Regions from separate parts of the Micromonospora sp. WMMD723 genome, predicted to be linked through region 1. Evidence: riboswitches for the same ligand, from Rfam matches in the RefSeq annotation. Region 1 holds a riboswitch; each other region holds the start of a gene.
The links. A riboswitch is a leader RNA that binds a small molecule or an ion and turns the genes downstream of it on or off. The one in region 1 is predicted to bind cyclic di-AMP.

Region 1 (7,695 bases):
GGCATCAGCCGGTGCGGGATGTCGAAGTAACGGGCCAGTTCCAGGGTGCGCGAGTCGTGCGCGAACAGGTAGCCGGGCGTGCCGGCGACCAGCGCGGTGATGGTGCCGTGGATGCGGGTGCCGAAGGCGAAGTCGAAACCGGCGAGGTAGTCCATCCAGGTCCACGGGTCGAGGAACATCCGCACCTTGTCCTGCGTGAACAGCGGGTGCGAGGTGTGGACCGGGATGGCGCTGGTCTTGCCCCGGTCCTGCGGCGCGTCGCCGTAGAGCAGGGTGCCCAGCGTCTTGAGATCCTGCGGGAGGTAGCGCAGGTTCGGGTAGCGGGCCTGGTGCGAGGCGATGATCTTCGCCATCGACTTGACGTACGGGGAGACGGTCAGCGCCACCCGGGCGTCGGTACTCAGGGCCGGTGCGGACTTCTCCACCCGGAGCTGGTCGCCGTGCAGGAACATCGACGGGCAGCCGATCACGTCGACGGCGGAGAAGCCCAGCGTGTTCAGGTACTGCGCGGTGATCTCCCCGCGTACGCCGATGCTCGGCCCCCGCTCCAGCGCCGCCCGGACGAACCGGCTGACCACGTCGTCGATCGGACGCAGGTACTCCCGGTCGCCGTGCACGTCGGTCTGTACGCCCACCCCGAACACCACCACCGGGATCCGCAGCCGCTCGACCAGCTTCGTCATCAGCTCGATGCGGTGGGCGTAGCTGCGCCGGAACGCGTTGGCCAGCGGGATGACGTACACGTCGTACTGCTCGTTGATCCGGTCGGCGTCGCGCAGGTCGACCTTGAACTCGGTCGACGTGATCCGCGCGGTGGAGGTGCGTAGCAGCTTGTGGGCGGCGTGACTGAAGACGAGGTTGCCGTTGTTCTCCCCGATCCAGTTCCCCTCGTACGCCTCCTCCGGGCCGCGTACGTCGAACGGGTCCTTCTTCGCCCGCATCAGGATCCGCTGGTGCACCACTTCGCTCCGTTCCTCGTTGCCGGGAGCCTCCGACGGGCCGCCGACCTGACCCACGGGTGCGCCGACACCGACAGGTCCCGCGATGTTAGGGCAGTGGAGGGATTTCGTACACCTTCCGCACATCCGCACCACCCCGTTCCGTCGCCGGGGACGGGGCCTGCCGGTAGGGTGCCCCGGGTGACCAGCGTGCCCACCCCCGCGTCCCCGGCGCTGAACCGGCTCCCGTCGCTGACCGGGCTGCGGTGGATCGCCGCCATGCTGGTCTTCGGCTACCACGTCGGCACCATGCGGATCGTCGCCCAGCCCGACGCCAAGGCGGTGGTCGACTGGCTGTTCACCCTGGGCCTGTCCGGGGTGCAGTTCTTCTTCATCCTCAGTGGCTTCGTGCTGGTCTGGTCGGCCCGCGACGGCGACCGGCGGCGGGACTTCTGGCGTCGCCGGCTCGCCAAGATCTATCCCAACCACGTGCTGACCTGGGCGGCGGCGCTACTGGTGATGTGGTGGTTCGCCGACCCGGTGGTGCCGCGTGCCGCCCTGGAGAACCTCTTCCTCGTCCAGGCGTGGGACCCGACCCCCGGCTACTTCTACAGCATCAACAACGTGAGCTGGTCGCTGTCCTGCGAGCTGTTCTTCTACCTCTGCCTGCCGCTGGCGCTGCCGGCGATCCGGCGGGCCCGCTCCGGCGCGCTCTGGGCCGTGGTGGTGGCGGTGCCGCTGGTGATCCTGGCACTCTGGCCCGGCCAGCAACTGCTGCCCGAGGGCACCAACTGGTGGTTCACCCAGGTCTTCCCGCTGGTCCGCTCCACCGAGTTCTGGCTGGGTGTCGCCGCTGCCGAGCTGCTGCGCCGTGGTCACTGGCGGGGCCCGGGGCTGCCCCTGGCCAGCCTGCTGTTCGTGGCCGTCTGGGTGGCGGCGCACTGGGTCCCGGCCGAGATGTGGGCGGCGCTGCTGTCGGTGGCGTACATCCTGGTCATCCCGGCGGCGGCCCGCGCGGACGTGCAGGGCCGCTGGTCACCGTGGCGGCACCGCAGCCTGATCTGGCTCGGTGAGGTGTCGTTCGCCTTCTACCTGGTGCACGTGCTGGTGATGATGACCGTCCTGCGGCTCACCGGGCACTGGGGCGTCGGGCTGTCCGGCTGGTCGGGGCCGCTGGCCGTGCTCGGCTTCCTGGTGGCGAACCTGGCGCTGGCCGCCGCGCTGCACCGCTTCGTCGAGACGCCGATGATGCGCCGCCTCGCCCCCCGCCGCCGCAAGCCGGCCGCCACCTCCGCTCCCGTCACCTCCGCCGCCGATGACGGCGTTGCCGCCTCTGACACCCCGGCTGCTCCCGGCGTTGCCGCCTCTGACACCCCGGCTGCTCCTGGCGTTGCCGCCTCCGACACCCCGGCTGCTCCCGGCGCTGCCTCCGCTCGCGGCGACGGCGTCGTGCCGGGGCCGAGGGGGGCCGGTGACGGGCCGCGCGACGGCCGTCCCGTCGAGTACGCCGGGCCGCGCGACCCGCGCTGACCCGCCCACCCGGCCCGGTTCCCTCCGTTCCCGCCGCCGGCGAGGACGCGCCGCAGTCGGGACACCGCCCTGTTCCGGCACCGGGATGGCGGGATCGGACCACATCCTCCCGGTGCCCCCTGCTCCGGCCGGGCGTCGGCGTGGACGTGTTCCGTCGGCCGCGATGCGTCGCCCCATCATGGACACCAACCGGCTGTGCGGGCCCAGGCCCCGGGTGACCTGCTCCTCCGCCTGCTCGGCGCGGCGACACGCCCGGCGGTGCTGCGGGTCGGTGACCCCTTCGGTAGCGTGGTCACGTGTTCCCGGTCGCGCCCACCAGTCCCCTGTGGTGGGTCGCGCGCGGGATGTCCCGGCTGCTCGCCGGCCTCGCCGTCGCACTCGCGTTCGCCGCCGCCGGCCCCGCCCCGGTCGGCCCCGCACTGTTCGACCCGGTCCCGGGCGCCCTGTCGGCCGACGCGGCGCACTCCTTCCCCGCCGCCGTCGCCTTCGACACCCCGTTCGGCCGGGGCGACGGCGTCCGCTCCGACGGCCGGGCGACCGAGCGGGCCGACGTGCTGGCGACCGAGCGGGTCGACGCCGGCGTGACCGCCGCACCGGCCGGTCCGGCACGGGAGCTTCCGGCCGCCACCCTGGTGACACCTGGCGGTCGGGTGCCCGCCACCGCCGGGCCCCGGGCACCCCCGGCAGGCTGAACCCGCCCCAGCGGGGGCCGCCCGCCACCACCACGACCTCGTCCCCGTACCACCCCGGGCGGACGTTGCCCGCAACGGTCCCGCCCCGGTACGGCCCCGACCCGCCACATCCGCCCGCGAGGTGTCGACCCGTGAACACCGTGCTGTCCCAGTTCCTGATCGGGGTGCCGACCGCCACCGCGATCTGGTCCCTGCTGCTCGTCCTCGCGCTGACCGGCCTCGCCGTCCTGGTCGCCCGCCCCGAGCGGGACCAGGCGACCGAGGTGACCCCCGTCGCGCCGCCGCCGGACGCCCCGCCCCCGGTCGCCGACCTGCGGCGTTACGCCGAGGAGGTGGCCGTCGCCGCCGCCGGGGCCGCCCAGACCGCCCGCCGGCACCGGACCGCCTGGCTGGCCGCCCAGGACACCCTGGAACGGGCCTGGCAGGCGTACGACGAGGCCGAGACGGCCGCCCGCCGGTTCCTCGGCGCGGGGGCGCTGCCCAGCCCGCGTACCCCCCGGACACCCGCCGAGTACGCGGGCCGGGAGCGGTGGCTGCACCAGGAGGCGGTGGCGGCGCACTGGCGGGGCGAGTTGTCGGTGGAGCGGCTGCGGGACGTCTTCGCGCACCGCGACGGCTGGGACCCGCGCCGGCACCCCGTCGAGCACGAGGTGATGCTGGCCCGGGCGGTCCGGGAGGACCGGCGTGCGGCGTACCGGGCGGCGGCCTGGCGGGAGAGCGTCGCGTGGCGGGACGCCGAGCTGGCCGCCGAGGCCGCCCGTTCCCTGGCCGCCGAGGCGTACGCGGCGACGCAGCGGGTGCGGCCGGGCCGGGTCCCGCGGCCCCGTACCGCGACGTCGGCGGCGACCCGCCTCACGCAAGCCACCCGCTGGCACCCGGCCCGGGTCGGCTGACCGCCCCGGGACCACCGCTCCCGGACCGGACGAGGTCCGGTCCGGCCTGGCCTGGCCCGGTCCGGCCTGGCCTGGCCCGGTCCGGCCTGGCCTGGCCCGGTCCGGCCTGGCCTGGCCTGGCCCGGTCCGGCCTGGCCTGGCCTGGCCCGGTCCGGCCTGGCCTGGCCTGGCCCGGTCCGGCCTGGCCTGGCCCGGTCCGGCCTGGCCTGGCCCGGTCCGGTCCGGTCCGGCCCGGGGTGATCGACACAACGACGCGCAGATGGCGGTGTCCGTGCCGCGTTGACCCCACGACCTCGGCCCCGTTGCGGATGCCGTGCCCCCGCCCCTGCGGTCCCGTTGCGGGCGGTGGTCCTGCCCGGGGCCGCGCGGACCGGGGGACCGGGGGACCGGGGAGACCGGGGGACCGGGGGTCCCGGGGACCGAATTGTTATCCAGGCCGGTGTGGGTGCGGTCACGTCCCGGCGGAACCGGACACCCCGTCACACCCGGTCACATCGACTCCGATGATCATCGGAGGTTGCGGGTCGGCTGTCCGGTCACGGCCCTGTCGAGCCCCGACGGCCATTCGTCCCCGGCCCGCACCCCCGCTGCCCGACTGCCCCGCAAATCGGCCGACCCGGCGATGTTTACGCAGGTCACGGGGCTTGGCGGGAGGGAAGGGCGGCCAGTAGTGTCGCTGCGGTCCGGTGCGGTTTCCGATCGCAGGAGGCGACGCCGCGCCGACCCGCTCAATCGTGCACGGCACGAACCGGGGACCCACACGCACCACCTGGGGTGAATCTCCGGGCCACGGCCCGGGGTAGGGCGATCTTCCCGCCCGAATCCGTCAGCTAACCCGGTCGGCGGCAGCGGAAGGAGTTTCATCCTCGTGCAGCATGACCCCACCCCTCGGTGGTTCCTCCACCTCGGTGCCGGGGTGCCGCCGGACCGTCGCGCCTGACGCGCTGACCCGGCCGTCCACCCCGCCGCCCGACCCCGGTCGGGCGACCCGCCGATCCGTCCGGCTCCCGTCGGGCGGTCCCTGCCGAACGAGCGTCCGAACACCCGATCCGCGCGTGGCGTACCCGCCGCGTGCCGGTCCGGCGTGCCCGGCCGCCTCGCCCCGTGGAGGAACACCCCGTGAAGCACCACATGAAGCGTCAGCTCCGCCGGCTGGGCGCCCAGCGCCCGTACCGGATGGTCGTCGGCTCGGCGGCGGTCCTCGTCCTGGCCGCCGGCGGCACCGCCCTGGCCGCCGGGGTCGACGACGCCCCGACCGACCAGCACGCCACCGCCGTTGCCGAGACCGCCCCCCGCCTCGACGACGTCGCCAGCCGCGCCCAGGCCCGGGTCGCCGTCCCCGCCCCGGCCGGCCCGTCGGCCACCCCCTCGACCAGCCCGTCGGCGAGCCCCACCCCGTCGCCGCGGGTCACCCGGGCCAAGGCCCGCGCCACCGCCGACCCGGACCTGACCCGCAGGGCGACCCCGAAGCCCCCGTCGTCGAAGGTCCTGCGCTACGACTACCAGGCCCAGATCACCTACTACTACTGCGGCCCGGCGGCGGTACGCAACGCGCTCAGCGCCGCCGGCATCGAGCGCGGCCAGGACGCCCTCGCCGCCCAGTTGGGCACCACCGAGATGGGCACCAACTCGGCCGAGGACACCACCCGGGTACTCAACGCCGTGGTCAAGGGGGACCCGTACCGGACCCGGATGTTCGCCGGGACCCCGAGTGACGCGCAGATCGAGCGGCTGCGGGCCGACGTGGTCGCGGCGGTCACCGACCGGCGGGCCGTGGTCGCGAACGTGGCCGGGGACGCCACCGACCTCGACGGCGGCTGGCACTCCTTCCCCGGCGGCCACTACGTCGCCGCCGTGGGCTACCGGGACAACGGCCGCACCGTGCGGATCGCCGACTCGGCCGACCCGTCGCTGCCGGCCTACTGGGTCAGCGTGACCACCCTGGCGAACTGGATCGCCACCCGGGGCTACTCCGCCTGACCGACCCACCCCACCCGCCCCGGCCGCCCCGACCACGGGTGGCCGGGGCGGTGCTCGTCATGGGGCCGATACAGCGATGTCAGCGGACTCGGATACCGCGACACCGCCCCGATAGGCGTCGGGCACCGCCGGCTCAGGCCCGGGGGGAGAGGACCGGGGCGGTCCGGGGCGTCGGCGGGGTCCAGCCCGGCTCCAACTCCCGGCGGGCGGCGTCGAGGAAACCGTCGGCGTACCCGTCGGCGGGGAAGTCGCCCAGGTAGCGGCGGCGGGTGTCCCACCGGGCCGCCGCCAGCGGGTCGGTGTCCAGCAGGCCGGTCAGCACCTCGTCGAGGTTGGCCATGTCCCGGCGCAGCACGTAACCGGAGCGGGCCAGCGGGAACCGGTCCAGGAACTCGTCGCCGTCGACGCCCAGGTCGGTCACCGCGTACGGCTTGCCCGAGTAGAGGTAGTCGGAGATGACCCCGGAGACGTCGGAGACCAGCGCGTCGGAGCGGTTGACGCAGTCGGTCAGGCTCAGCTCGCGGCTGGCCGCCGCACCCCACAGGTGCTGCCGGCCCGTACGGGTCCGGTCGGCGGCGAGCAGCTCGGTGAGCCGGGCCAGCTGCCGGGCCGAGGCCGGGTTCTGCCCGGTGTACGGGTGGGCCCGCAGGATCACCGTGGCCCCCCGGTCGAGCAGCCGGCGCAGCAGTGGCTCGGCCACCGGCAACGAGCAGTAGTTGGCGTCGGCGTGGTGGCCGGTCCAGGTGGGGGTGTAGAGCACGGTCGGGGCGGCCGACGGGCGGGCCTCCCCGCGTACCTCGATGGCTTCGACCTGGGGGCGGCCGACCACGACGAACTTCTCGGCGGGGATCTCCACGCCGGCCCGCGCGTACCGCTCGATCGCCGCCGGACCGGCCACGAAGATCTTGTCGAAGATGGCCGAGACCGGGTTGGCGCTGGGGGCCTTGTCGCTGTCGCCGTGGTGCAGTTGCACGTGGGTGAGCTGGGTGAACCGGATGCAGTGGCTGTTCTTCGCCCCGTGGTTGACGTAGAACGCCACCCGCAGGCTGGGCACCAGCGCCTCGTCCATCGCCTTGAGGGTGGGGCAGTAGACCACCGGGGCGCTCGTCGCGGCGGCGATCGTGGGCAGGAACTCCGGCTCCCGCAGCAGCACCAGGAACGGCCGGCCGAGCCGCTCCAGGTAGGGCAGCCACATGGTGACCTGGTACTCCGAGCCGGGCGGGGCGGAGAAGTAGAGCAGGAACTCCGGCTGGTGCGCGCGCAGCGCCCGGGTCACCGGGCCGCCCCCGCCGGACGGCCGGAACCGCCGCCGGGCCAGGTCCAGGCCGACCGCGCCGCAGCCGGCCGCGACCACCAGCACGACGGCCAACGCGACCACGGCGGGCAGCGCGAACGCGGCGGCCACCGCCACCACCGCGAGCAGCCCCAGCAGGATGCCGTCGAGGCGGGCGGCGACCAGCGGGGTCCACGCCCGCACCGGCAGGTTCGCCGCCCGGATCTCCAGGTTGCCGGCGTCGCGCAGCGGCCCCACCAGCAGCACCAGGCCCAGCAGCACCAGCGCGGTGAGCGCCAGCACCGGGTCGAACCCGTCGTCGAGCCGGCGGGCGTGGCCGACCAGGATGCCGGCGGCCAGCAGCACCGTCTCGGCGACGATGTCGGCGT
Region 2 (7,695 bases), 1.6 Mb from region 1:
TCGACCAGGGTCATCCGGCCGGTGGTGACCGTGCCGGTCTTGTCCAGCACCACCGTGTCGACCTGCCGGGTGGACTCCAGCACCTCCGGCCCCTTGATCAGGATGCCGAGCTGGGCGCCCCGCCCGGTGCCGACCAGCAGCGCGGTCGGGGTGGCCAGGCCGAGCGCGCACGGGCAGGCGATGATCAGCACGGCCACCGCGGCGGTGAAGGCGGCGGTGGGGCCGGCTCCGGCGCCCAGCCACCAGCCCAGGGTGCCGACGGCCAGTGCGATGACGACCGGCACGAAGATCCCGGAGATCCGGTCGGCCAGCCGCTGCACGGCGGCCTTGCCGGTCTGCGCCGCCTCCACCAGCCGGGCCATCTGGGCGAGCTGGGTGTCCGCGCCGACCCGGGTGGCGGTGACGACCAGCCGGCCGCCCGCGTTGACGGTGGCACCGGCCACCGTGTCGCCGGGCCCCACCTCGACCGGCACGGACTCACCGGTGAGCATGCTGGCGTCGACCGCCGAGGTGCCCTCCTCGACCCGCCCGTCGGTGGCGATCTTCTCGCCGGGCCGGACCACGAACCGGTCGCCCACGACGAGCTGGTCGACCGGAACCCGGGTCTCCGTGCCGCCCCGCAGCACGGCGACGTCGCGCGCGCCGAGTTCGAGCAGGGCGCGCAGGGCCGCCCCGGCGGTGCGCTTGGACCGGGCCTCGAAGTAGCGGCCGGCGAGCAGGAACACGGTCACCCCGGCGGCGGTCTCCAGGTAGATGTTGCCGGCCCCGCCGGTGCGGACGATGTCCAGCCGGAACGGGTGGGTCATCCCGGGCATCCCGGCGTCACCGAGGAAGAGCGCCCAGAGCGACCAGCCGAACGCGGCCAGGGTGCCGAGCGACACCAGGGTGTCCATGGTCGCCGCGCCGTGCCGCAGGTTGGTCCAGGCGGCCCGGTGGAACGGCAGCCCGCCGTACGCGACCACCGGGGCGGCCAGGGTCAGCGACAGCCACTGCCAGTTGGTGAACTGCCAGGCCGGCACCATCGCCAGCACGATCACCGGCAGGGTGAGCACGGCCGACACCCGCAGCCGGGTCCGCAGGGCGTCCAACTCGTCGACCGGCGCACCGGCCGGTCGGGTCCCGGCGGGGGCGGGCGGCGGGGGGACGACGGCGGTGTAGCCGGTCTTCTCGACGGTGGCGATCAGGTCGTCCGGGGTGACCCCGTCGGCGTACCGCACGGTGGCCTTCTCGGTGGCGTAGTTGACGCTCGCCTCGACGCCGTCGAGCCGGTTGAGCTTCTTCTCGATCCGGGCGGCGCAGGAGGCGCAGGTCATCCCGCCGATGGCCAGCTCGATCAGGTGGGGGGCGGTGGGCAGGTTCTGCGTGTTCGGGGTCATCGCGGCGCCTCCGGTCAACCGTGGGTGTGACCGGCCCCGCCGGTGACGGTCGGCGTCGGGTCGGTGGTGGGCTCGGGCACGGTGGTGCTGGGAGCGGGGTCCGGGGTGTGCGTGGGGCCGTGGCGGGTCCCGGCGGGCGGGGCGACGGGGCCGGTCAGCTGGCCGACCCCGTACGCCGCGCCGAACACCACCGCGAGGGCCAGGGCGAAACCGCCGAGCCTGGTCGGTGTGTTCATCGGTCGCCCCGGACCGTCACGCCTCGACGAGGTCGTAGCCGGCCTCGTCGACGGCGGCCCGCACGGACGCGGTGTCCAGCGGGCGGTCGCTGGTGACGGCGACCCGGCCGGAGGCCAGGTCGACCTGGACGTCGGTGACGCCGTCGAGGGCACCCACCTCGGCACTCACCGCGCTGACGCAGTGCCCGCAGGTCATGCCCGTCACCTGGTAGTTCGTGATCATGCGGCTCTCCCCTCCATTCGTCCAACATACCCCCCAGGGGTACTTTGCACTGCGACCGTAGCACACCCCCCGGGGGTACGCTATCGTGGTCGTCATGACCACACCGAGCACCCCGGTCCGGGGCTACACCGCCAGCAAGGACCAGCTGCTCGCGCGGCTGCGCCGCGTGGAGGGGCAGGTCCGGGGCATCGAGAAGATGGTCGACGACGACCGGTACTGCATCGACGTGCTCACCCAGATCTCCGCCGTCCAGGCGGCCCTGGACAAGGTCGCCCTCGGGCTGCTCGACGGCCACGCCCGGCACTGCATGCACGAGGGGGCCGCCGAGGGCCGCGCCGACGAGATGGCCGCCGAGATGATGGCCGCCGTCGGCCGCCTGATGAAACGCGGCTGACCCGCCGAGGGGGACGCACACGGGCGGACCGGTCGGGACCGGTCCGCCCGTACCCGGGTCAGCGCCGGGCGAGGATCTTCCGCATGGTGTCGATCTCGTCCTGCTGGCTGGCGACGATCTGCTGCGCCATGGCCCGCGCCCCGGTGTGCCGACCGTCCGCCAGCTCCTGCCGGGCCATGGTGACCGCCCCCTCGTGGTGCGCGATCATCAGACCGAGGAAGAGACGGTCGAAGTCCCGACCGGTCGCCCCCTCCAGCCGGGCCAGGTCGGTGTCGGACATCATCCCCGGCATGCCGTGATCCATCCCGGGCAGGTGACCGCCGGCCGGACTGCCGGCCGGGACGGGTCGCCCCCAGGCGGTGAGCCAGCCGGTCAGGGTGGCGATCTCCGGGGCCTGGGCCGCCCGGATCCGTTCGGCCAACCGGGTGACCTCCGGATCGGCGGCCCGGCTCCCGGCCAGCTCCGACATCCGTACCGCCTGCTGGTGGTGCGGGATCATCATCTGGGCGAACATCACGTCGGCCGGGTCGACCCCGGCGGGGGCGGAGGCGGCCGGGGCGGCACCTGCGGCCGGGCGGCCGTGGCCGCCGTCGGTGGAATGGTCGCCGCCGCAGGCGGACAGGGCGACGACGGTGCTGAGCGCGACGCCGGCCAGGGTGGCACGGCACGCGCGACGACGAGTGGACACGGGCAGACCTTTCGGTACGACGGAGACGGACGCGGGACGCGGCGGAGCCACGTCGGGGCGTCCTATCTGCGCAGTACCGACACCGTGGCGAGGCGGAGCCCGAGCGGGCGGGGTGGCGGGGCGCGCGGCTCCCGGGGCCGCGACGGCGGACGGGACACCCCGGCCGGCCTGGACCGCACGCCGAAGAGCAGCACCAGCACCGTCACGGTGAGCGCGCCGAGCACCGCCAGGCAGACGCCCCACGCCGTCGAGGGGCCGTCGGGCGAACCGCCGGGCAACGCCGCCACGCACCCGTCGGCACATCCCCCGACGGCCGGCACCGGCTCGCGGAGGGACGACCGGTCGACCGGGGCGTCGTGCCCGGCGGTGGACCGGTGCGGGCCACCCGTCGCGGTGTCCTGGCTGGCGGGGTGACCCCCGGCGAGGTGCGTGTCGTGGCCGAGGGTGTGCATCGCGGCGAGCCCCAGCAGCGTGCCGACGAGCAGGAGCAGCCGCAGCCACCGCCCGGTCGTCGTCGCCGTACCCGCCCGCCGCACGGCTCCACGCTAGCCGTCCGGGCCGCCCGGCGGGCCGGTACGGGTGGGTCGGCGCGCGTCGGGCCCGACCCGCGTCGCCGCCACCCCTCGACCTACCGTGGGCAGGGCGAACCGGGCGGGCGGGCCGGGGTGGTGGCTACCATCGTCCGACGACGACCCGCCGCCCGTGGTGAACCGGATGGCCGGCTGACACGTATCCCGTCCCGGATCGTTGGGAGAACTCGCACGCATGGGCGCCGACCACACCCGTCCCGCTCCGTCCACCCCGCCGCGGGTGCGGCGGCTCCTCGTCATGACGGTGGTGCCGCTCATCGTGGTCACGGTGATCGCCACGCTGGTGCTCTGGCCCGGCGCGACCCCGAAGATCGACCAGGGCGAGCAGGTGCCCCGCCACCACGGCACGGTGACCCGGGTGGTGACCGAGCCGTGCCCGCCCGCGCCGCAGACCCCCGACGGCCCCTCCGGGGTGGCCGACGGGCCGTGCGGGACGGTGACCGTCGCCGTCGAGCAGGGGCCGGACGCGGGCCGTGAGGTGCAGACGCCGGTGCCGTCGGGGCCGGGAGCGCCGACGGTGGCGGTCGGCGACGAGGTGGTGCTCGTCGCGCTGGCCGACCCGAGCGATCCGTCGGCGAGCAGCTACCACATCGCCGAGCACCAGCGGGGCATGCCGCTGCTCTGGCTGGTCGCCCTGTTCGCGGCGGCGATCGTGGCATTCGGCCGGCTACGCGGGCTGGCCGCCCTGGCCGGTCTCGGGGCCAGCTTCGCCATCCTGTTGACCTTCGTGGTGCCGGGCATCTCCGCCGGGGGCGCGCCGCTGCCGATCGCGGTCACCGGCGCCGCGTTGATCATGTTCGTGGTGCTGTACCTGACCCACGGGATCACCGCGCAGACCTCGGTGGCGGTGCTGGGCACGTTGGGCAGCCTGGTGCTGACCGGCGTGCTGGGCACGCTGGCCACCGCCGCCACCCACCTGACCGGGTACGGCAGCGAGGAGGCCACCACGCTGTCGATGTACCAGCGTGACGTGGACCTGCACGGCCTGCTGCTGGCCGGGATCATCATCGGTTCGCTCGGTGTCCTGGACGACGTCACGGTCACCCAGGCAGCCACCGTCACCGAGCTGGCGCACGCCAACCCGGGGCTGTCGAGGTTGCAGCTCTACCGGGCGGCGACCCGGGTCGGCCGGGCGCACATCGCGTCCACGGTCAACACGATCGTGCTGGCGTACGCGGGCGCGTCGCTGCCGTTGCTGCTCCTGCTCACCGCCGACAGCCGCCCGGTGAGCCAGATCCTCACCAGCGAGTTCCTGGCCCAGGAGATCGTCCGTAGCGCGGTGGCGACCCTCGGCCTGGTGGCGGCGGTGCCGCTGACCACCGGGTTGGCCGCGCTGGTCGTGACCGCCGGGCGGGGACCGGCCGACGCCGGTACGGCCGGGCCGCCACCCACCCCACGTCCCACCCCCGACCGTGCCGAGGCGTTGGAGGCGTTGAGCGCGCCCCGGCACGGTGCACCGTCCACCCCGGCCCCCGCACGGTGGCCGGACCCGGAAAGGAGCACGGACACCGCATGGTGACACTGCGCTGCGTGACCGGAGGCGAGGTCGCGGCTGTCGGTCGCGTCACTGATTACCCCTCGCTATCGGGAAAATACTCATTTGGTCGGGTTGCGGGCGTAGATCCCCGGTACGACTCTCGGGTAACCTCGCTGCCGGTCACCGCCGAAGGCGCCCACCGGCGCCAGCGGTGCCACCGCCCAATCGCCGTACGGCGAGCCGGGGAACCGAGCACCTGGGGTGAATCCGCGCCAGCGGTAGGGGCCACTTCCGTCCCGAACCCGTCAGCTAACCCGGTCGGCGGTCGACGGAAGGGAAAACTGTGACGGCACCCCTACGCCGCTGGTTGACGCCGGCAGTGGCCGTACTCGCCGCCCTGGCGATCGTCGCCGGACCGGCCGCCGCCCCCGCGACGGCCGCGCCCAACGCGCCCACCCCCTCGGGGCACGAGGAGGACGACGAGCCGAAGCTCCTCACCGACGTCATCGAGGCCACCAACCGGGAGTATTCGGCGGCGAAGACCCGGCTGGAGAAGTCCAAGAAGCGCCAGCTCGAATACGCCATCGAGGTGGAGAAGGCGGAGCAGGAGCTGGCGGCGCTGGCCCCGCAGGTCACCGAGATCGCCGCCCAGTCGTACCGGACCGGTCGGGTCGGCGCGGTCGCCGCGCTGCTGGAGAGCGACGCGCCTGACGCCTTCGTCCGCCGGGCCGCCGCCCTGGACGAGCTGAACATGGTCAACGCCGGCAAGCTGGCCGAGGTCAACAAGGTCAAGACCCGGGCCGAGCAGGCCAAGCTCGCCGTCGACGCCGAGGTCCGGGAGCAGCAGAAGCAGACCAACCTGATGGCCAAGAAGAAGACCGAGGCCGACAAGGCGCTGGCCCTGGTCGGCGGCCGGGGCTTCACCGGCGGCCTGGTCGACGCGACGTCCCCGGTGGCCCGCGTCGCCCCCGGCCAGACCGCCGACGGCGATTGGCGTGGCGAGTCGTGCAGCGAGAACGACCCGACCACGTCCGGCTGCATCACCCCGCGCACGCTGCACATGTACAAGGAGGTCAAGCGGGCCGGGTTCAACCGGTTCGTCGGCTGCTACCGCCCCGGTGGGCCGTGGGAGCACCCCAAGGGCAGGGCGTGCGACTGGTCGTTGCAGAAGAGCGGGTTCAGCCCGTGGCACAACAACGACACCCGGATGTACGGCAACAACCTCGCCGCGTTCCTGATCCGCAACTCGGACCGGCTGGGCATCTACTACGTGATCTGGAACCGGCAGATCTGGTTCCCGGCCAACGGCTGGAGTTCGTACTCGGGACCGTCCGACCACACCGACCACGTCCACGTGTCACTGCTGTAGCGACCGTGTTCGACACCACGGCGGCGATGGTGCGGTGTCCGGGTCCCTGGACGCCGCGCCACCGGCCCCGATGAGTTGTTCGGGCCACGCACGACGAAGGCCGCCCGGCTGAGCCGGGCGGCCTTCGTCGTGACCGGTGCGGGTCAGGAGGCGACGGGTGCCGACGCGGCACCGGCCGGCACGGCCGGTGCGGGCACCGCGGCGGCGGGCTCGGACAGCACGGCGGCGGGCTCGGGGGCCGGGGCGACCTGGTGGACCTCGCCGGCGGCGAGGCGGTAGGACATGCCGACCACCGCGCACCGACCGGCGACCACCTCGGCGGCGATCACCGGCGAGTTGCCGAGCAGCACCTCGACGGTCTGCGCGATGTGGATGTCGACGATCCCGTCGATGTCGTGCACCCCCTGCTGGGCCGCGCGACGCAGGCTCGGCCCGACGGCGGCGACCACCGAGTAGAGGTGCCCCGGGGGCTGGGTGCCGGTGCGGGCCGTGTCCCGGGCCGCCTGCACCGCACCGCAGGAGTCGTGCCCGAGGACCACCACCAGCGGGGTGCCGAGCACCGTGACCGCGTACTCGACGCTGCCGAGCACCTCGGGCCCGGCGGTGTGCCCGGCGGTCCGGACCACGAAGAGGTCACCGAGACCCCGGTCGAAGATGATCTCGGCGGCGAGCCGGGAGTCGGAGCAGCCGACGATGACGGCGAAGGGATGCTGACCGTCGGCGACGGCGGCGCGGTGCCCGGCGTCCTGGTTGGGATGACGGGGCACACCGGCGACGAACCGCCGGTTGCCGGCCTGCAACTCGGCCAACGCCTGGGTCGGAGTGATCGGGGCCATTGCCTCACCTCGGTCCGGAATCGCACCTGGTCACGCCGGCCGGCGGCGACGACGGCCGTGTCCCCACGGTCACACGCAGCTAAAGGTACGTCAAGATTTCGTGATACACGTTTCAGGCGTCGGTCGGCGCGGTGTCGACGGCGTGTCGGAGCCGGGGCGCGCACCGGACCGGCGGGCGACCCCGCAGGCTCGACCCGGCCGACCGGCGCGGCCCGTCGGGGCGGCCGACGACGGGTCTCCCAGGTACGGGCCATACCATGACCGGCATGGCGACAGGCGGCACGGGGAGCACCCGGAACTGGACGTTCCTCACCAACCACGGCCATGTGCTGCTCGCCATCGCCCGGAACCCCACCGCCCGCCTCCGCGACGTCGCCGACGAGGTCGGGGTGACCGAACGGGCCGCCCAGGCGATCGTCGCCGACCTGGAGGCCGGCGGCTACCTGCGGCGTACCCGGGTCGGCCGGCGCAACGAGTACACGCTCAACCCGAGCGGCCACTTCCGG
Region 3 (7,695 bases), 2.1 Mb from region 1:
CCGGTCACCGACGACACCGAGATCGTCTGCATCCGGTTCCGACTGGTCTCGGCCGGCGACGGCGGGACGCCCACCGGCGACCTCGGCACCTGAACCACCGCCGGGGCGGCACCCGGTCAGGCCGTCCGCAGCTCCGGCAGCAGCCGGGTGGCGACGTCGGCCAGCACCGCCTCGTCGCCCGCATACCAACTGCTGGCCCGGGGCCAGTGGGTGATCACGTCGGTGAAGCCGAGCGCCGCCGCCCGCGCCACCTGCTCGGCGAAGAAGTCGGCGCTGCGCAGTGAGAAGACCGGCGCCGAGTCCAGGGAGAGGTAGCGGGGCAGGCCCGCCGGGTCGCGGCCAACCTCGTCGAGGGTACGGTCCATCCGGGCGCAGAGCGTCGCCACCCCGTCCCACCAGGCCGTCAGCTCCTCCTCACCGGTGCCGGTGGTGACCCAGCCCTGACCGAACCGGACGGCCAGCCGCATCGACCGGGGCCCGTTGGCGGCCATCACGAACGGCACCCGGGGCTGCTGCACGCAGCCCGGGTTGTTGCGGGCGTCCACCGCACTGAACCAGTCGCCCCGCCAGGTGGTGCCGTCCTCCCGCAGGATCAGGTCCAGCAGCTCGGTGAACTCGCCGAACCGGTCCACCCGTGGCCGGGGCGGCAGCGTCTCCCCGCCCAGCACCGCCGAGTCGAACCCGATGCCACCCGCGCCGAGGCCCAGCAGCAGCCGCCCGCCGCAGATGTCGTCGAGGGTGGTGACCTGCCGGGCGAACGCCGCCGGATGCCGGAAGTTGGGCGAGGCGACCAGGGTGCCCAGCCGGACCCGTTCGGTGACCGTGGCGGCGGCGGTGAGCGTCGACATCGAGTCGAACCAGGGACCGTCGACCAGGTCCCGCCAACCCAGGTGGTCGTACGTCCAGGCGTGGTCGAAGCCCCACTCGTCCACCTGCTGCCAGCGCCGACGCGCCTCCGGCCAGCGCTGGTCGGGAAGGATCACGATGCCAATCCGCATGATCGCCAGCGTACGTCCCGCCCCGCCCCCGCCCTTCCCGCGCCGGGTGTCCGCGCCCACGCGGGTCAGTCAGGTCGGGTCTGCTCCTCGGTCTCCGGCCACGGGGTGGCCTGCATCGCGATCGGCCGGTAGGCCAGCGCACGGTCGACCACCTCGGTGGCCGTCAGCTCCGGGGTGGTCGTGAAGATCAGATCGGCGACGTCCGGGCAGACGAGGTCGCGTGCGACTCTGTCCAGCCAGTCGTTCAGCTCGCCGTCGTCGGCATAGTCGAGCCGCATGATCCGCTCGACGAGGGCGACGGCCTCGTCCCGGGTCAGCCTCGCCGGCACGGCGACCTCCTCGGAGCAGGGTCGATGGCACCCCACATGATCCTCGACGGGGAAGTGTCGAGGTTCCCGCCGTGGCCGTCATCCAGGTCGGCCCGGGAGCGCGGGTCGGGTGGTCCTGGCGCGTCCTTTCGAGCTGATGTCGTCAACGAATCAGGCGCGGTGGATGGGGCGTGACAGGTGGCCCGGCGGATGGCAGGCGACGAACGGCGTGCTGTGCTGACGTCGACACCGCTGCGGCCACCAGTGCGAATCGTTCACGTCATCAGGTCTAAAGGACACGCACGTGTGTATCCGCTGGAGTGACACCCCATGCCCCTGCCTAATGGCCCGCTAATGACCGAGCGTCGCATCGGACTCTAGGGCTACGCTCGCCGAGGCCCCTCTCCCGAGGGAGCCGCTACTTCATGATCAAGGATGATCGGTCGAGATGAGCACGTACGACGGACCGCCGCGTCGCGGCCAGTCCCGAGCGAACTGTCCGCGATGTGGAACGGCGGCAGCGGCCTTCACACACTCAAGTCTCCTCGTGGTCGACGAGACGACGCGTACGCATGTCTCCACGTGTGGCGTCTGCGATCAAGGAACGATCGTGGTCGAAAAAGGCTTGTGGAGCAGGCACGACGCCCGACCTAACTTCAAGAGCGAGGGGCCGGTCTTCTGGTGGCCGACTCCCAACGCCGCCGAACGAATCGATCCCACCGCAGGTGTACCGGATAAGGCGCGCGATGCGTACGGGGAAGGAATTCGTTGCCTGGCCGTGCGGGCTCCGAATGCGGCCGCCGGTCGCTTCAGGTCTGCGCTCGCAGTGCTGGCTGACGACAAGGGCGGGGAGGTAGTGAAGGCGGAACGCACGCTGAGCGGCAAACTAAAGCGGCTGTATGAGATCAACCCTCTCCTGGTAGCGCTTGGTGAGCATGCCGACACCATCAAGATAATTGGCGATGCAGGGACTCATCAGGAGGAGTGGCCATCCCTATCGCAGGAGCAGGCTGAACTGTCGGGTCAGCTCGTACGCCACTTAATCGAGGCGCTCTACGAGTTCCCGGCACGCATGCTCCGGTCGCGTCCTGTTCGTCCCCCGAGATGACGCTCGCTCCCCCTGATGTCCCTCACCGTTCCTGCAGCTCAGTTGCACTCGGGGGAGACCGGGGACAGCACCTCGGCGATGTCTCCCATTGACGTGATGACGACGTCTGCCGCCGCGAACAAGTTGATCTTCCACGCTCGGTTGGCGTAGCCGCTAGCGGCCACCCCGGCGGCACGGGCTGCCTCGATGTCCGAGAGCGAGTCGCCGACCAACACGCAAGACGCCGGCTCGACTCCGAGGGCTCGTACCGCATCAAGGACTAGAACAACGGAAGCCCTGGCGGAACATCTGTCCTGACCAGGGCTTCCGTGCGTGGAGCGGGTGACGGGAATCGAACCCGCACTGTCAGCTTGGGAAGCTGATGTTCTGCCATTGAACTACACCCGCAAGCGGCACCACTGTACCTGAGGTGACCACGCCCGCGCACCCGGGCACCCCCGCGCGTCGTCGACAGCCAATCGTGACGATCAGTGCACGCAGGGTACAAAAGAAACGGTCAGATGTTTCACACAAGCAGCTTGGGGACGTTCTCAAACGTGTCGATCAGTTGTAACGTCACCCCCACGTTCACGACCTCGGTGCGACATACCCCCTGTCGCGCCGCCAGAAAGAGGTGGGCCCATGGGACTGCGTCCCAACCTGCTGACCCGGCGTGCCGCCGGTGTCGCGTCGACGACCTTCGCGCTGCTGCTGAGCACCGCTGCGGTGGGCGTCGTACCTGCGGCTTCCGCGTACTCCGCAGCCCCCGACAACACGTCCTGTGCGGAGCCGGCCGACGCCCACGCGGACGTCCACTCCGACGCCCGCGTCCGTGGCGGCAGCAAGGCCGCCCACAAGCGGCACGACCCGAACGAGCTGACCACCAAGCAGGTCCAGGATCGGGAGGCGGAGTTCGCCGCCGCCCTGCGCAACGCGAAGCTGCGGTCGAAGTCCAGCCACCGCAGCGGCTCGACCGAGGGCACGACGGTGGCGCTGGCCGCGATCAGCGTCCCGGTCGTCGTGCACGTCATCCAGCGGGACAGCACCCGGGCCGGGGGCAACATCCCCGACTCGATGATCAACTCGCAGATCAGCGTGCTCAACCAGGCGTACAGCGGTGCGACCGGTGGGGCCGCCACGGGTTTCACCTTCCAGCTTCAGAAGATCAACCGGGTCACCAACGCCTCGTGGTACCCGATCGTGCAGGGCTCCTCCGCCGAGCGGGCGATGAAGACCTCGCTGCGCACCGGCGGCAAGAACACCCTCAACATGTACCTGGGTGAGCTGAGCGACGACCTGCTCGGCTGGGCGACGTTCCCCAAGCGCACCCTGGACGTGATGGACGGCGTCGTGGTGCTCGGCGAGTCGCTGCCGAACGGCACCGCCACCAACTACAACCTGGGCGACACCGGCACCCACGAGGTCGGCCACTGGCTGAACCTCTACCACACCTTCCAGGGTGGCTGCTCGGGCTCGGGCGACGGCGTCTCGGACACCCCGGCCGAGCGTGAGCCGGCCTACCAGTGCCCGACCGGTCGGGACACCTGCACCGCGACCGGCAAGGACCCGATCACCAACTTCATGGACTACACCTACGACTCGTGCATGTACCAGTTCACCGCTGGGCAGGCGAGCCGCATGGTGAACGCCTGGAGCGCATACCGCGCGTCGGCCTGACCCGGCTGGCACGACACAGCGTCAGGTGCCGGCTCCGTCCCTTCGGGACGGGGCCGGCACCGTCGTTTCCGGGGTCAGGCGGCGGTGCGGCGGGTGTCGAACCCGTGCCGGCCACGCCGGGACGGTCGCTGGTCGGGCAGGCCGGCGACACCGTGCCGACCGGGGACCGGGTCGAGCCAGACCTGCACGGCGGGACGCCCCGCGTCGCCGCCGAACGGGCCGCCGTGCTCGCGCCGGGTGAGCATGGCGACGTCGACGCTGAACTCGAAGAGCCGCCAGTCGACCTGCGGCGCGGCCCGACCGATCTCGGCCACCAGTGCCACCCGGGCCGGGTCGGTCACCGGCTCGGCACGACCGGCGACGTACGCCTCGTCGTCGCTCTCCTCCGGTGGGAACGAGTGGAGCGCGTAGCGGCCGTCGCGTTCGAGGTCACGCCGCTTGGGCGAGTCGACGACGAAGCAGAACAACCCGCCGTCGGTGACCAGCGGGCAGACCGGGTGCACCCGGGGACCGCCGTCGGCGCGGACGGTGGCCAGGTAGCCGAAACCCGACCCGTACTGCTGGAGAAGAAGGCGGATCCCGTCGGCGAGGCGGGGCTCGTCGGCGGCGAATGCGGACCAGGATGCCATGCGGTCATCCTATCGAACATACGTTCGAGAATCAGCCCGACACGCAGGTCGAACGGCCCGACGTGCGCCTCCGCGCAGCGACGACGCCGGCCGGTGGGGCGGCCCGGTGGGCAGGTCCGGCCGGCCCGCTGGATAAGGTGTCCCGATGCTGCTCTCCGACCGGGACCTCGTCTCCGAGATCAAGGCGGGCGCGCTGGCGCTGGAGCCGTTCGAACCGAGTCTGGTGCAGCCCTCCAGCATCGACGTGCGCCTCGACAAGCTGTTCCGGGTGTTCAACAACCACCTCTACACCCACATCGACCCGGCGGTGCAGCAGGACGACCTGACGTCGATGGTGGAGGTGCCGGCGGGCGAGCCGTTCGTGCTGCACCCGGGCGAGTTCGTGCTCGCCTCCACGCTTGAGGTCATCTCGCTCGGCGACCAGCTCGCCGGCCGGCTGGAGGGCAAGTCGAGCCTCGGCCGGCTGGGGCTGCTCACCCACTCGACCGCCGGTTTCATCGACCCGGGTTTCTCCGGCCACGTCACGCTGGAGCTGTCGAACGTGGCCAATCTGCCGATCACCCTCTGGCCGGGCATGAAGATCGGCCAGCTCTGCATCTTCCGGCTCTCCTCGCCGGCCGAGCACCCGTACGGCTCCGCGGTGTACGGATCGCGCTACCAGGGCCAGCGGGGACCGACCCCCAGCCGTTCCTGGCAGAACTGGCGTACCTGGCCCATCGGCTGACGCGGCGTGCCGCGTCCGGGCCCCGGGACCGGGGCCCGGACGCGGTGGCTCAGCCGGGTCGGCCGTAGCTGTTGACCGGCCCGTCGTCGACCCGCTTCATCGTGATCGGTTTGCCGGCCTGGGAGGCGTGCACGACCCAGCCGCCCCCGACGTACATCCCGACGTGGTGCAGGTCGGAGTAGTAGAAGACCAGGTCGCCGGGGCGCAGGTCGGCCCGGCTCACCCGGTCGGTGACCTGGCGCTGCTGCCGGGCGTTGTGCGGCAACGACACCCCGGCCTTCGCCCAGGCGGCCATGGTCAGCCCGGAACAGTCGTAGTTGTTCGGGCCGGCCGCGCCCCACACGTACAGCTTGCCGATCTGGGCGCAGGCGAACTTGACCGCCGTACCGGCCGGGCCACCGGGGTAGCCGGCGGGGCACGGGGCCGGGCGCAGCTTGCCACCGCCGCCGTTGCCGTAGACCGTCAGCCGCAGCTTCTGCAACCTGTCGATCTCGGTGTTGATCTGCTTCTTGCGGGCCGCGAGCTGTGCTTCGGTACGGGTGAGCTGGGCGACCATCTCGTCCAACGGCGCCTTGGTGGCGGCGAGTTCGTCGCGGAGCTGGGCGACCTCCCGCACCTCGCGCTGCTGGCGACTGGCGAACCGGTCCAGCAGCCCCAACTGTTCGACCACCTGGCTCGGGCTGCGGCTGCCCAGCAGGGCGTTGACGGTGGACACGTTCTCGCCCTTGTACGCCTGCACGGCGAGGCCGCTGACCTGGTTCATCGCCTGGTCGACGCGGCGTTGCAGGGGGGCGATCCGCTTGCCGAGCGCGTCGGCCTGCCGGCGCTTGGCGGCGAGGTCGATGCGGGTGGCGTTGTGCTGTTCGATGAGCGGTTCGAGCTTGTTCCAGTCCTGGTCGATCTGTCGCTCGATCTCGGCGACCGAGGGGTCGGCGTGCGCCGCCGTGGGGCCACCTGTCAACACGACCGCGGCAGCGGCCAGGGTGGCGAGGGTGGTGGTGAAGCGGGACCAGCGTGGGCGCGGCACCGTCGTGTTCCGGGCGACCTGGGTCGTCCGGTGCGACGGTGGCCGCGGGGCATGGTGTGCCACCGGGCTCCGGGCTCCTTCTTCCTCGACCGCCTACCGGGTTAGCTGACGGGTTCGGGCGGGAAGGGAGCGCCCTACCGCGGTGGTCGCGGATTCACCCCGGCGTACCTGGGTCCCCGGCTCGCCCGGAGGCGACTCGGCGGTGCCGGCCGACGCCGCCCCGGGTGGGGCGGACCTGGTGCCGACCGACGATTGACCAGAGTAGAGACGCTCGTTATCGATCCGCAACCCGCCGTGCCGGCACACTCCGTGACCGGAAAGCACGCAACCCCCGGCCCGTCGGGCCGGGGGTTGACGTATGCGCTGGTCAGGGACGGCGGAAGCCGGCCACCGGCATGTAGTTGATGCTGGTCACCTGGACCGGCTTACCGGTCCGGGGTGCGTGCACCATCATGTCGTTACCCAGGTAGAGCCCGACGTGGTGCAGGTCGCTGAAGAAGAACACCAGGTCGCCGGGGCGGGCCTCGGAGCGCGGGATGGCCTTGCCCTCGTTCCACTGCGCACCGGTGAAGTGGGTCAGCGAGATGCCTGCCGCCTTGTACGCGAACTGGGTGAGCCCGGAGCAGTCGAACGAGTTCGGCCCGGTAGCACCCCAGACGTACGGGTCACCGACCTGCGCGCAGGCGGTCGCGATCGCGGTCCGGGCGGCGGAGCTGACCACACCGTTGATCGTGGGGCAGCCGTTCACCTTCACCGTGGTCTTCGGCATCGCCGCCTGCAGCCGCTTGATCTCGGCGTTGATCTGCGTCTTCTTGGCCGCGAGTTCCTTCTCCTGCTTCACCTCGGCGGCGATCAGGGTGTCGAGCTTCTGCTTCTCGGCGTCGTACTTGCGGCGGACCACGAGCACGGCCTCGACCTCCCGGCGCTGCTCGGCGGCGAGCCGGTCCAGGATGGTCAGCTGCGCGGCGAGGGTGCCCGGCCTGGTGGTGGTGAGCAGCGCGCTCAGCTCCTGCGAGGGGCCGGACTTGTAGTAGCGGGAGGCGAGGTCACCGACCCGACCCAGGGCGAGTTCACTCTGCAGGGCCAGCGGCTCGATCTTCTTCTGGAGGTCGGCCGACTTCTTGCGGTTGACCTTGAGCTGGGCCCGGACCTTGTTGTAGTCCTCGATGGTCGGTTCGAGCTGTTCCCACTGCTTGTCGAGGGCCGCCTCGATCTCCTCGGGCGACGGCGCGGCGTGGGCCGGCA
Region 4 (7,695 bases), 3.9 Mb from region 1:
GAGCCGGCGGGGCTCGCCCGGCGTACCGCATCCGGGTGTCGGTGGACCGGGGCGGCTACTCTGGGACGGTTGGAACGGCCGAGCTGTGCCGTTCGTCTGAGGTGAACAGGACCAGCAACGGTGCGGAGAGGGACGGTCCGGTCCGTCCGGATCCGCGAATTGCTCATCCCGAGGGGTGGCGACCGAGGCCATCGGAGGAATACTCTCGGTCGCGGCCCGCGTACTGATGAGGCGCCCGGGGACGGGCGAGTGGAGGTGCTCGCGTGAGCCTGTCGATCGTGAAGTCGGTCCTGCCGGCCGGTGTCATCGAAATCGCCCCCCGTGGTGAGATCGACGTCGACACCGCCTACGAGGTACGTGAGGCGATCGCCGAGGTGCTGGCCAAGGGCCGGCCCGCGCGGATCGAGCTGAACATGCGACTCGTCACCTTCATCGACTCCGTCGGGATCAGCGCCATGGTCGCCGGCTTCCAGACCGCCGAGGTCAGCGGCGTCAAACTGATCGTCACCGAGCCGAGCCGGTTCGTGCACCGACAGCTCTGGGTCACCGGCCTGCTCGGGCTCTTCGGCGCCCCGGAGCCGTACTTCGCCGGTGCCGCCACCCCGGAGGTCCTGCCCGGCGCCTGACCGGGCCACCTGTCGGTGTCGACGCCACTGACCAGGGACGTTGCCAGTCCGTCTCCGGTACGGCACGATCGTGCGACCGACGACGGTCAGGAGGCCCGGTGGTCCGGCGGGAGAGCTTCAGCTACACGGTGCAGGCGCACTGCTCACCGGCCGACGCGATGGCGCTGCTGAGCGACCTGTCCCGGCAGGAGGAGTTGCATCCCCTGATCGTCCGGGTGCGCCGGCTGCCCGCCCGGCCGGGTGCCCTGGCCAGCTACGCGATCACCGACCGGCTGGAGCTGGGCCCGCTGCGGTTCCCCGTCACCTACCAGGCCGACGTGCTGCTGGCCGGCGACGACGAGATCGTGACGGTGGCCCGCCAGCAGCCCGGCACCACCGTGCGTAACCACACGCGGTTGCGGATGGAGGGTGACCTGCTGCGGATCGACGTGGAGATCACCCTCGCCGCGCCGGCCCCGCTGTTCGGCTACGCCTTCCGGCAGGCCCGCGCCGCCCACCTGGGGTTGGCCAGCCGACTCGGCGCGGTCCTGGACGGCCGGGCCGGCGACCCGCCACCCGCCGGCTGACCACCGCCGGCACCTGGGCCGCCCGGCCCGGTCGGCACCCGACCCGCCTGTTGCGGCCGGGCCGTGGTCCGGTGGTCCGCCCGCGTCGGACGGACCACCGGGTCGGCTCAGATCATCGACAGGTGTACGTGGTTGGTGTGGTCGCTGGACGGGTCCCCGTTGCCCCCGCTGTACGCCTTCCACCCGCTGCTCGGCAGCCAGATCCGCTTGAACCAGATCACGTAGAGCACACCGAGCCGGTCGGCGTTGCGGATGAAGTACGCGGCGAGGTTGTTGCCGTACGTCCGGTCGCCGCCACTGGCCACCCCGCCGAAGCCGCCCTTCTGGGCGGCGAAGTCGCACGCCCGGCCCTTGGGGTGCTCGCCGGAGCCGCTGGGTCGGTAGCAGGAGACGTACCTGGTGAAACCGGCGGCCTTGGCCTGGTTGAGGGCGTTGAGCGTGCGCGGGGTGATACAGCCGTTGGCCGGCGTCGGGTCGTTGACGCTGCACGACTCGGACGGCCAGGAGCCGTCGGAGTTGCGGGGCGCCCCCTTGGCGTTGCTGGTGGACGTGCCGTCGGAGCTGCCGGAGTCGCGGGAGGTGGAGGTCGGCTTGTCGGCGGCGGCCACCGCCAACGCCCGCTCGGCCTGCTCCCTGCGCTTGCCCATGGTGGCGACCTGCTTGCGCTGTTCGGTGATCTCCCGGGTGACCGCCGCCCGGGTCCGGGTGGCCTGGTCCCGGGTCTCGATCATCGTGCGCAGTTCCTGGTCCTCCCGGGTGGCGACCGTCTCCAGCGCCGCCGCGCGGTCCAGGAAACCGCTCGGGGTGTTGCTGTTGAGCAGGGCGGACATCGGCCCGAGCCGGCCGGTGCGGTAGGCCGCTCCGGCGATCTCGCCGACCTTGGCGGTCTGCGTGACCAGTTGCCCCTCGATGGTCTTGAGCTGCGCGTCGAGTTCCTGCTGGCGCTTGGTGGAGCGCTCCAGGGCGGCCTTGGCCTCCAGCCAGCCCTTGCTGGCCGCGTCGAGCTGGTCGCGCAGCGCCGGGGTGCCGCCCTCGTCGTCGTCGCCGGGGGCGGCGAGCCGGGTGGTGGGCGCGGCGGCGGCCGGGGTGAACGGCGCGGCCGACACGCCCAGGGCCAGGGCCGTGACGACTGCGGCCAGCAGCCGTGTGGTGGTGCGTACGTGCATGCGGATGTCCTTCCGTCAGCCGCCGACCGGGTTAGCTGACGGGTTCGGGACGGAAGATCCCTACCGCTTGCGCGGATGCACCCCAGGAACGTGGTTCCCCGGTTCGCCCGGGCGGGCGATTAGGCGGCGGCCTCTGCCTGGCGGAGACCGGGGCCGAGCCTACCGGTACGCGTGTGACGCCTGCCTACCTCGTGACTGAGGGTACGAGAGTGAATACTCTCAAATGGTTCAAACGACGCAAATTTCCGTGATCTCTGTGCGGGAGTACCCGGCGGGGCTGACTGTCCGGCCCAGGGTGGGGTCACCAGTGGGCGGGGCCGCACGCGCCGGGGCTCGCTCCGGGCTCGACCTGGAGGGTGGCGTGCTCGATGTGGAAATCCTCCCGCAGGGCGCCCCGGGCGGCCGCCAGCACCGTGCCGACCTCGGCGTCACCGGCCAGGGTGAGGTGGGCCGAGGCGACGTCCATGCCGGAGGTGAGCGTCCAGACGTGCAGGTCGTGCACCTCGGCGACCCCGGGCACGGCGGTCAGCCGGTCGTGCACGGCGGTCACCGGCAGGTGCTCCGGAGCGGCCTGGACCAGGATGCGCACCGCCGCCCGGCCGAGCCGCCAGGTGCGGGGCAGGATGAACACGCCGATCGCCACGGCGACCAGCGGGTCGGCCCACCACCAGCCGGTGCCGGCGATCAGCAGCGCCGCCACGATCACTCCGACCGAGCCGAGCAGGTCACCGAGCACCTCCAGGTACGCCCCGCGCAGGTTGATGCTCTCCTTGGCACCCTCCCGCAGCAGGCCGAACGCGACGATGTTGGCGAGCAGGCCGAGCACCGCCACCACCAGCATCGGGCCGGCCAGCACCTCGGGTGGCTCGCCGAACCGACGGACCGCCTCGATCAGCACGTAGACCGCCACCCCGCTGAGCAGGACGGCGTTGGCCAGGGCGGCGAGCACCTCCAGCCGGTAGAGGCCGAAGGTGCGCTGCGGGTCCCGGGCGGCCCGCCGGGTGGCGGTGATCGCGGCCAGCGCCATCCCGATGCCGAGCACGTCGGTGAACATGTGCCCCGCGTCGGAGAGCAGGGCCAGCGAACCGGTGCCGAAGGCGGCCACCGCCTCGACCACCATGAGCACGGCGAGCAGCCCGAACGCCGCCCAGAGCCGGCCCCGGTGCCGGTGCGCGGCGTTGCTCACCGTCGCGCTGTGGTCATGACCTGCGCCCACGTCCACACCTTCCGTCGCCGTCGGGACCACCGTCGCCGTCGGGACCACCGTCGCCGTCGGGACCACCGTCGCCGTCGCGGACCCGCTCCAATCTATGCTCACATCGCTATGTGTGCAAGTGACGGTCGGACGTCCGGCCAGGTGGGCCGGGGTGCCGGTCGGTCAGCCGGTCGGTTCGACGGTGGTGAGGCGCTGGGTCGCCCGGGACAACGCCACGTAGAGCGTCCGTACCCCGGAGCCCGGATCGGCCCGGATCTCGCCGGGGCAGACCAGTACCACCCCGTCGTACTCCATGCCCTTGGCCTGGAGGCTGGTCACCACCTGCAGGCGCGCCCCGCCCCGGTCGCCCAACCAGCCGGCGACCTCGTCCCGGCGGGGCACCGGGGTGATCACGCCGACCGTCCCCGCCACCTCGGCCAGCAACGCGTCCACCGCGTCGGCCGTCGTCCGGGCCAGCTCCGCCGCCGGCACGTGCAGCGCCACCGGGTCCACCCCGGTGGAGCGCACCGCGCTCGGCAACTCCAGGTCCGGATAGAGCCGGCGGATCTCCGCCGCCGCCACCGCGAAGATCTCCGCCGAGTTGCGGTAGTTGGTGGACAGCGTGAACCGGTGCCGCCGCCGTCGGCCCAGCGCCTGGTCCCGGGCCCGGTCCAGCTCCGCCTGGTCACCCGTCCAGGCGGTCTGCGCCGGATCACCCACCACCGTCCAGGAGGCGAGCCGACCGCGCCGGCCGATCATCCGCCACTGCATCGGCGAGACGTCCTGCGACTCGTCGACCACCACGTGCGCGTAGTCCCGGTAGTCCTCGGGCCGCTCCCGGGCCGCCGCCCGCGCGGCACGCTGCCGCTCCCCGAAGGTGCTCAGCTCCCGGACGCCGCCGGCGAGCTGGAACGGGTCCCGCCGGGCCTTCTTCGGGCGGACCGGCTGACCCAGCAGCGCGTCCAGCTCGTCGAGGAGGGCGATGTCGGCCACCGTCAGCCCCTCGGTGTCCAGCGACCGGTACGCCTGCACCAGCAACCCGACCTCCGCCCGGGACAGGACGCCGGCCGCGTACCGGCGCAGCCGCTCCGGCCGGGCCAACCAGCCCAGCACGTGCCGGGGATGCAGCCGGGGCCACCACGCCTTGAGGAACTCCCGGAACTCCGGCCGCTCGATGATCTCGTCCTCGAAGGCGGGCTGCTCGGGCAGGCCGGCGACGGCCGACCGCCGGGCCTGTGCGTACAACGCGGCGAGCACCCCGTCGAAGCCGACCCGGCGGACCTCGTTGCGGCGGGCCCCCCGGTGCAGCGCCCGGTCCCGGATGCCGTCCAGCTCGCGCCGCTCCAGGCGCAGCAACGCACCCCGGTAGAGCAGCCGCAACTCCTGCGGGCCGTCCGGCACCGCGTCCCGGGCCGCCCGCTCCAGCACCCGACGCATCCGCAGCGAACCCTTCACCGCCGCCACCTCGGGCCCGTCCGTGCGGGTCGCCGACAGGCCGGGGAACAGCGAACCCAGCGAGTGCAGGGTGGCGGTCTCCTCGCCCAGCGACGGCAGCACCGAGGCGATGTACTCCACGAAGACCGCCGACGGGCCGACCACCAGGATGCCGCCGCCGGCGTACCGGCTGCGGTCGGCGTAGAGCAGGTACGCCGCCCGGTGCAGGGCCACCGCCGTCTTCCCGGTGCCCGGCCCGCCGGAGACGATGGTGACCCCCGAACCGGGGGAGCGGATCGCCTCGTCCTGCTCCCGCTGGATGGTGGCGATGATGTCCCGCATCCCCCGGCCGGTCGCCCGGGACAGGGTCGCCAGCAGCGCCCCGTCACCCACCACCGGCATGTCCGGCGGGGCGGCCTCCGGGTCGAGCAGGTCGTCCTCGATCCGGGTGACCTTCTCGTCCGACGAGCTGATCGTGCGCCGCCGCACCACCCCCAGCGGCTCCGCCGGGGTGGCCCGGTAGAAGGCGGCGGCGGCCGGGGCCCGCCAGTCGACCACCAGCGTCTCGGCGTCCTCGCCCCGCACGCCGAGCCGGCCGACGTGCAGCACCTGACGGTCGCGCAGGTCGAGCCGGCCGAAGACCAGCCCCTCGTGTTCGGCGTCGAGCAGGTGCCGGCGCTGGGCGGCGTGGAAGACCATCGCGTCGCGCTCCACCAGCGCGCCGAAGGTACCGACCCCGGCCAGCCGGTAGCCGTCCCGCTCGGCGCGGGCGGCCGAGCGGCGCAGTTCGGCGAGCCGGGCGTACACCCGGTCGAGATGCCGTTGCTCGGCGGCGATCTCCTGCTCCAGGGTGGTCTGGTCGGTCAACGTACCGGCTCCTGTGCGACGGCGACGCCGGACGCGGGTGCACGCCAGGCGGAATGAGGGTACGGGCAGCCGCCCACCCACCGGCGGGCCGATACCCGTACCGCGACCTCCACCACCACCGCGCGGCCCGCCCGGGGCGCGGCGGCGCGGGGCGACGGCGGATCGGCTCAGCGCGTCGTCCGCCCGGCGGACGCGGGGTCGCCCGGGACGTCGGCGCCCGCCCGGCCGGACGGGGCGTCGACGGGACGACGGGGCCCCGGTGGCGTAGCCCCGGCGGCGGACAGCACCCGGTCGAGCACCCCGGCGACGGCGGCGTTCACCTCGTCCGGACGCTCCATCATCAGCATGTGCCCGGCACCGGGGCAGACGGTCAGCTCGGTGGCCGGCAGCGCCGCCGCGATCGATTCCGCACACGGCGGCGGGGTCAGCCGGTCCCGGTCCCCGACCAGCGCCGCCGCCGGCAGGTGCGCCAACGCGGCGAGCGTCGCCAGCCGGTGCTGGGCGCCGATCGAGGCGCGGAAACCCCCGATCGACCGCAGCGAGGCGCGGGCCACCGCCGAGGTGACCAGCCGGATGTCGGCGCCGGAGCAGCGGTCGCCGAAGAGCATCCACCTGATGCTCGGGGCCAGGGCGCGCAGCAGCGGAGGGGGTGGCCGCCAGGAGCCGCACCGGGCCAGTACCCCGGCCCCGGTGGTCTCGGCGAGCCGGATCAGCCGGGCGATCCGCGGCGACAGGCCGTACACCGTGTGGGTGTGGCCTTCGGCGGTGGTGGAGACGAAAACCAGCCCGGCCGTACGGGCGGCGAAGTGGGACGGGTGCCGGTGGGCGTACTCCATCACGCTCATCCCGCCCATCGAGTGCCCGACGAGCAGCACCGGCCCGGCCGGGGCGACCTCGTCCAGCACCGCCGCGAGGTCGTCGCCGAGCTGGGCCAGGGTCGCCGTGCGCAGCGCCATGCAGCTGGACCGGCCGTGCCCCCGGGCGTCGTAGGTGACCACCCGGACCCGGTCGCCGAAGCGGCTGCGCAGGTCGGCGAGCTGCCGGTGCCAGGCCCGACCGTCGAGCGTCCAGCCGTGCAGCAGGACCACGGTCACCTCGGCCTCGACCGGCCCGGTCACCTCGACATGCAGGCGTACCCCGTCGGGCAGCCGCAACTCCCGTTGCTCCGGCATCGCCACCTCCCAGGCACCCGGGACACATTCACCGGCGTAACCCGGCGGTAACACCGGCTACCCGACATCAGACCACGCCAACCGTGTCGGTGAGAAGATTCCCGACCCGCCCGCACGGGGCCGGCCGGGCGGTCAGTCTGGAGCCATGCCGAGACCGCCCACCGGGGCCGCCCGGACCCCCGACGGGCCGCCCGTCGACGCCGGGCCGCCCCGGGCCGCGCGTACCCCCCGGGCGGCGCTGGCCGAGCTGCTCACCGGCAACCGGCGATTCGTCAGCGGCCGACCGGTCCACGGGCACGACGTGACCGCCGCCGCGGCCGTGGCCTCCGGCGACCAGCAGCCGTACGCGGTGCTGCTCGGCTGCATCGACTCACGGGTGCCGCTGGAGGCGATCTTCGACCAGACCTTCGGGTCGATCTGCGTGATCCGGACCGGGGGACACGTGCTCGACCGGGCCGTGCGGGGCTCGATCGAGTACGTGGTGGCGCAGCTCGGGGTGACCCTGGTGATGGTGCTGGGGCACGAACGGTGCGGCGCGGTCGCCGCGACGGTGGACAGCGTGCGGAGGGGCCGGCGTCCGGACGGTGACCTGGGCTACCTGGTCGAGCGGATCACCCCGGCCGTGACCGAGGCGGGGCCGCACGACCCGGGCGTGCACCCGCTGGCCGT

Region 2: linked by a shared signal. The riboswitch ahead of ACN261_RS11815 (coiled-coil domain-containing protein) and the one ahead of ACN261_RS18705 (C39 family peptidase) in region 1 are both predicted to bind cyclic di-AMP.
Region 3: linked by a shared signal. The riboswitch ahead of ACN261_RS09630 (NlpC/P60 family protein) and the one ahead of ACN261_RS18705 (C39 family peptidase) in region 1 are both predicted to bind cyclic di-AMP.
Region 4: linked by a shared signal. The riboswitch ahead of ACN261_RS01455 (coiled-coil domain-containing protein) and the one ahead of ACN261_RS18705 (C39 family peptidase) in region 1 are both predicted to bind cyclic di-AMP.

Annotation. Positions count from the first base shown of each region.
Region 1 is NZ_JBMKNR010000001.1:4,232,532-4,240,226, forward strand. It holds gene ACN261_RS18685 (polysaccharide pyruvyl transferase family protein) at 1-959, opposite strand, end outside; gene ACN261_RS18690 (acyltransferase family protein) at 1,140-2,468, shown strand; gene ACN261_RS18695 (hypothetical protein) at 2,765-3,160, shown strand; gene ACN261_RS18700 (hypothetical protein) at 3,292-4,053, shown strand; cyclic di-AMP (ydaO/yuaA leader) riboswitch at 4,769-4,913, shown strand; gene ACN261_RS18705 (C39 family peptidase) at 5,185-6,033, shown strand; gene ACN261_RS18710 (CDP-glycerol glycerophosphotransferase family protein) at 6,167-7,695, opposite strand, start outside.
Region 2 is NZ_JBMKNR010000001.1:2,590,935-2,598,629, reverse strand. It holds gene ACN261_RS11850 (heavy metal translocating P-type ATPase) at 1-1,376, opposite strand, end outside; gene ACN261_RS11845 (hypothetical protein) at 1,391-1,612, opposite strand; gene ACN261_RS11840 (heavy-metal-associated domain-containing protein) at 1,629-1,835, opposite strand; gene ACN261_RS11835 (metal-sensitive transcriptional regulator) at 1,930-2,229, shown strand; gene ACN261_RS11830 (DUF305 domain-containing protein) at 2,288-2,917, opposite strand; gene ACN261_RS11825 (hypothetical protein) at 2,980-3,453, opposite strand; gene ACN261_RS11820 (YibE/F family protein) at 3,683-5,026, shown strand; cyclic di-AMP (ydaO/yuaA leader) riboswitch at 5,193-5,324, shown strand; gene ACN261_RS11815 (coiled-coil domain-containing protein) at 5,328-6,353, shown strand; gene ACN261_RS11810 (carbonic anhydrase) at 6,497-7,189, opposite strand; gene ACN261_RS11805 (helix-turn-helix transcriptional regulator) at 7,447-7,695, shown strand, end outside.
Region 3 is NZ_JBMKNR010000001.1:2,131,634-2,139,328, reverse strand. It holds gene ACN261_RS09675 (ASCH domain-containing protein) at 1-93, shown strand, start outside; gene ACN261_RS09670 (LLM class flavin-dependent oxidoreductase) at 117-998, opposite strand; gene ACN261_RS09665 (e9imm peptide) at 1,064-1,327, opposite strand; gene ACN261_RS09660 (DUF4145 domain-containing protein) at 1,854-2,414, shown strand; partial or broken gene ACN261_RS09655 (HAD hydrolase-like protein) at 2,453-2,674, opposite strand; tRNA gene ACN261_RS09650 (tRNA-Gly) at 2,728-2,801, opposite strand; gene ACN261_RS09645 (M43 family zinc metalloprotease) at 3,036-4,070, shown strand; gene ACN261_RS09640 (pyridoxamine 5'-phosphate oxidase family protein) at 4,145-4,699, opposite strand; gene dcd (dCTP deaminase) at 4,845-5,423, shown strand; gene ACN261_RS09630 (NlpC/P60 family protein) at 5,473-6,513, opposite strand; cyclic di-AMP (ydaO/yuaA leader) riboswitch at 6,526-6,662, opposite strand; gene ACN261_RS09625 (NlpC/P60 family protein) at 6,818-7,695, opposite strand, start outside.
Region 4 is NZ_JBMKNR010000001.1:313,233-320,927, reverse strand. It holds gene ACN261_RS01465 (STAS domain-containing protein) at 264-626, shown strand; gene ACN261_RS01460 (SRPBCC family protein) at 725-1,192, shown strand; gene ACN261_RS01455 (coiled-coil domain-containing protein) at 1,300-2,358, opposite strand; cyclic di-AMP (ydaO/yuaA leader) riboswitch at 2,363-2,494, opposite strand; gene ACN261_RS01450 (cation diffusion facilitator family transporter) at 2,660-3,574, opposite strand; gene ACN261_RS01445 (HelD family protein) at 3,737-5,854, opposite strand; gene ACN261_RS01440 (alpha/beta fold hydrolase) at 6,022-7,026, opposite strand; gene ACN261_RS01435 (carbonic anhydrase) at 7,172-7,695, shown strand, end outside.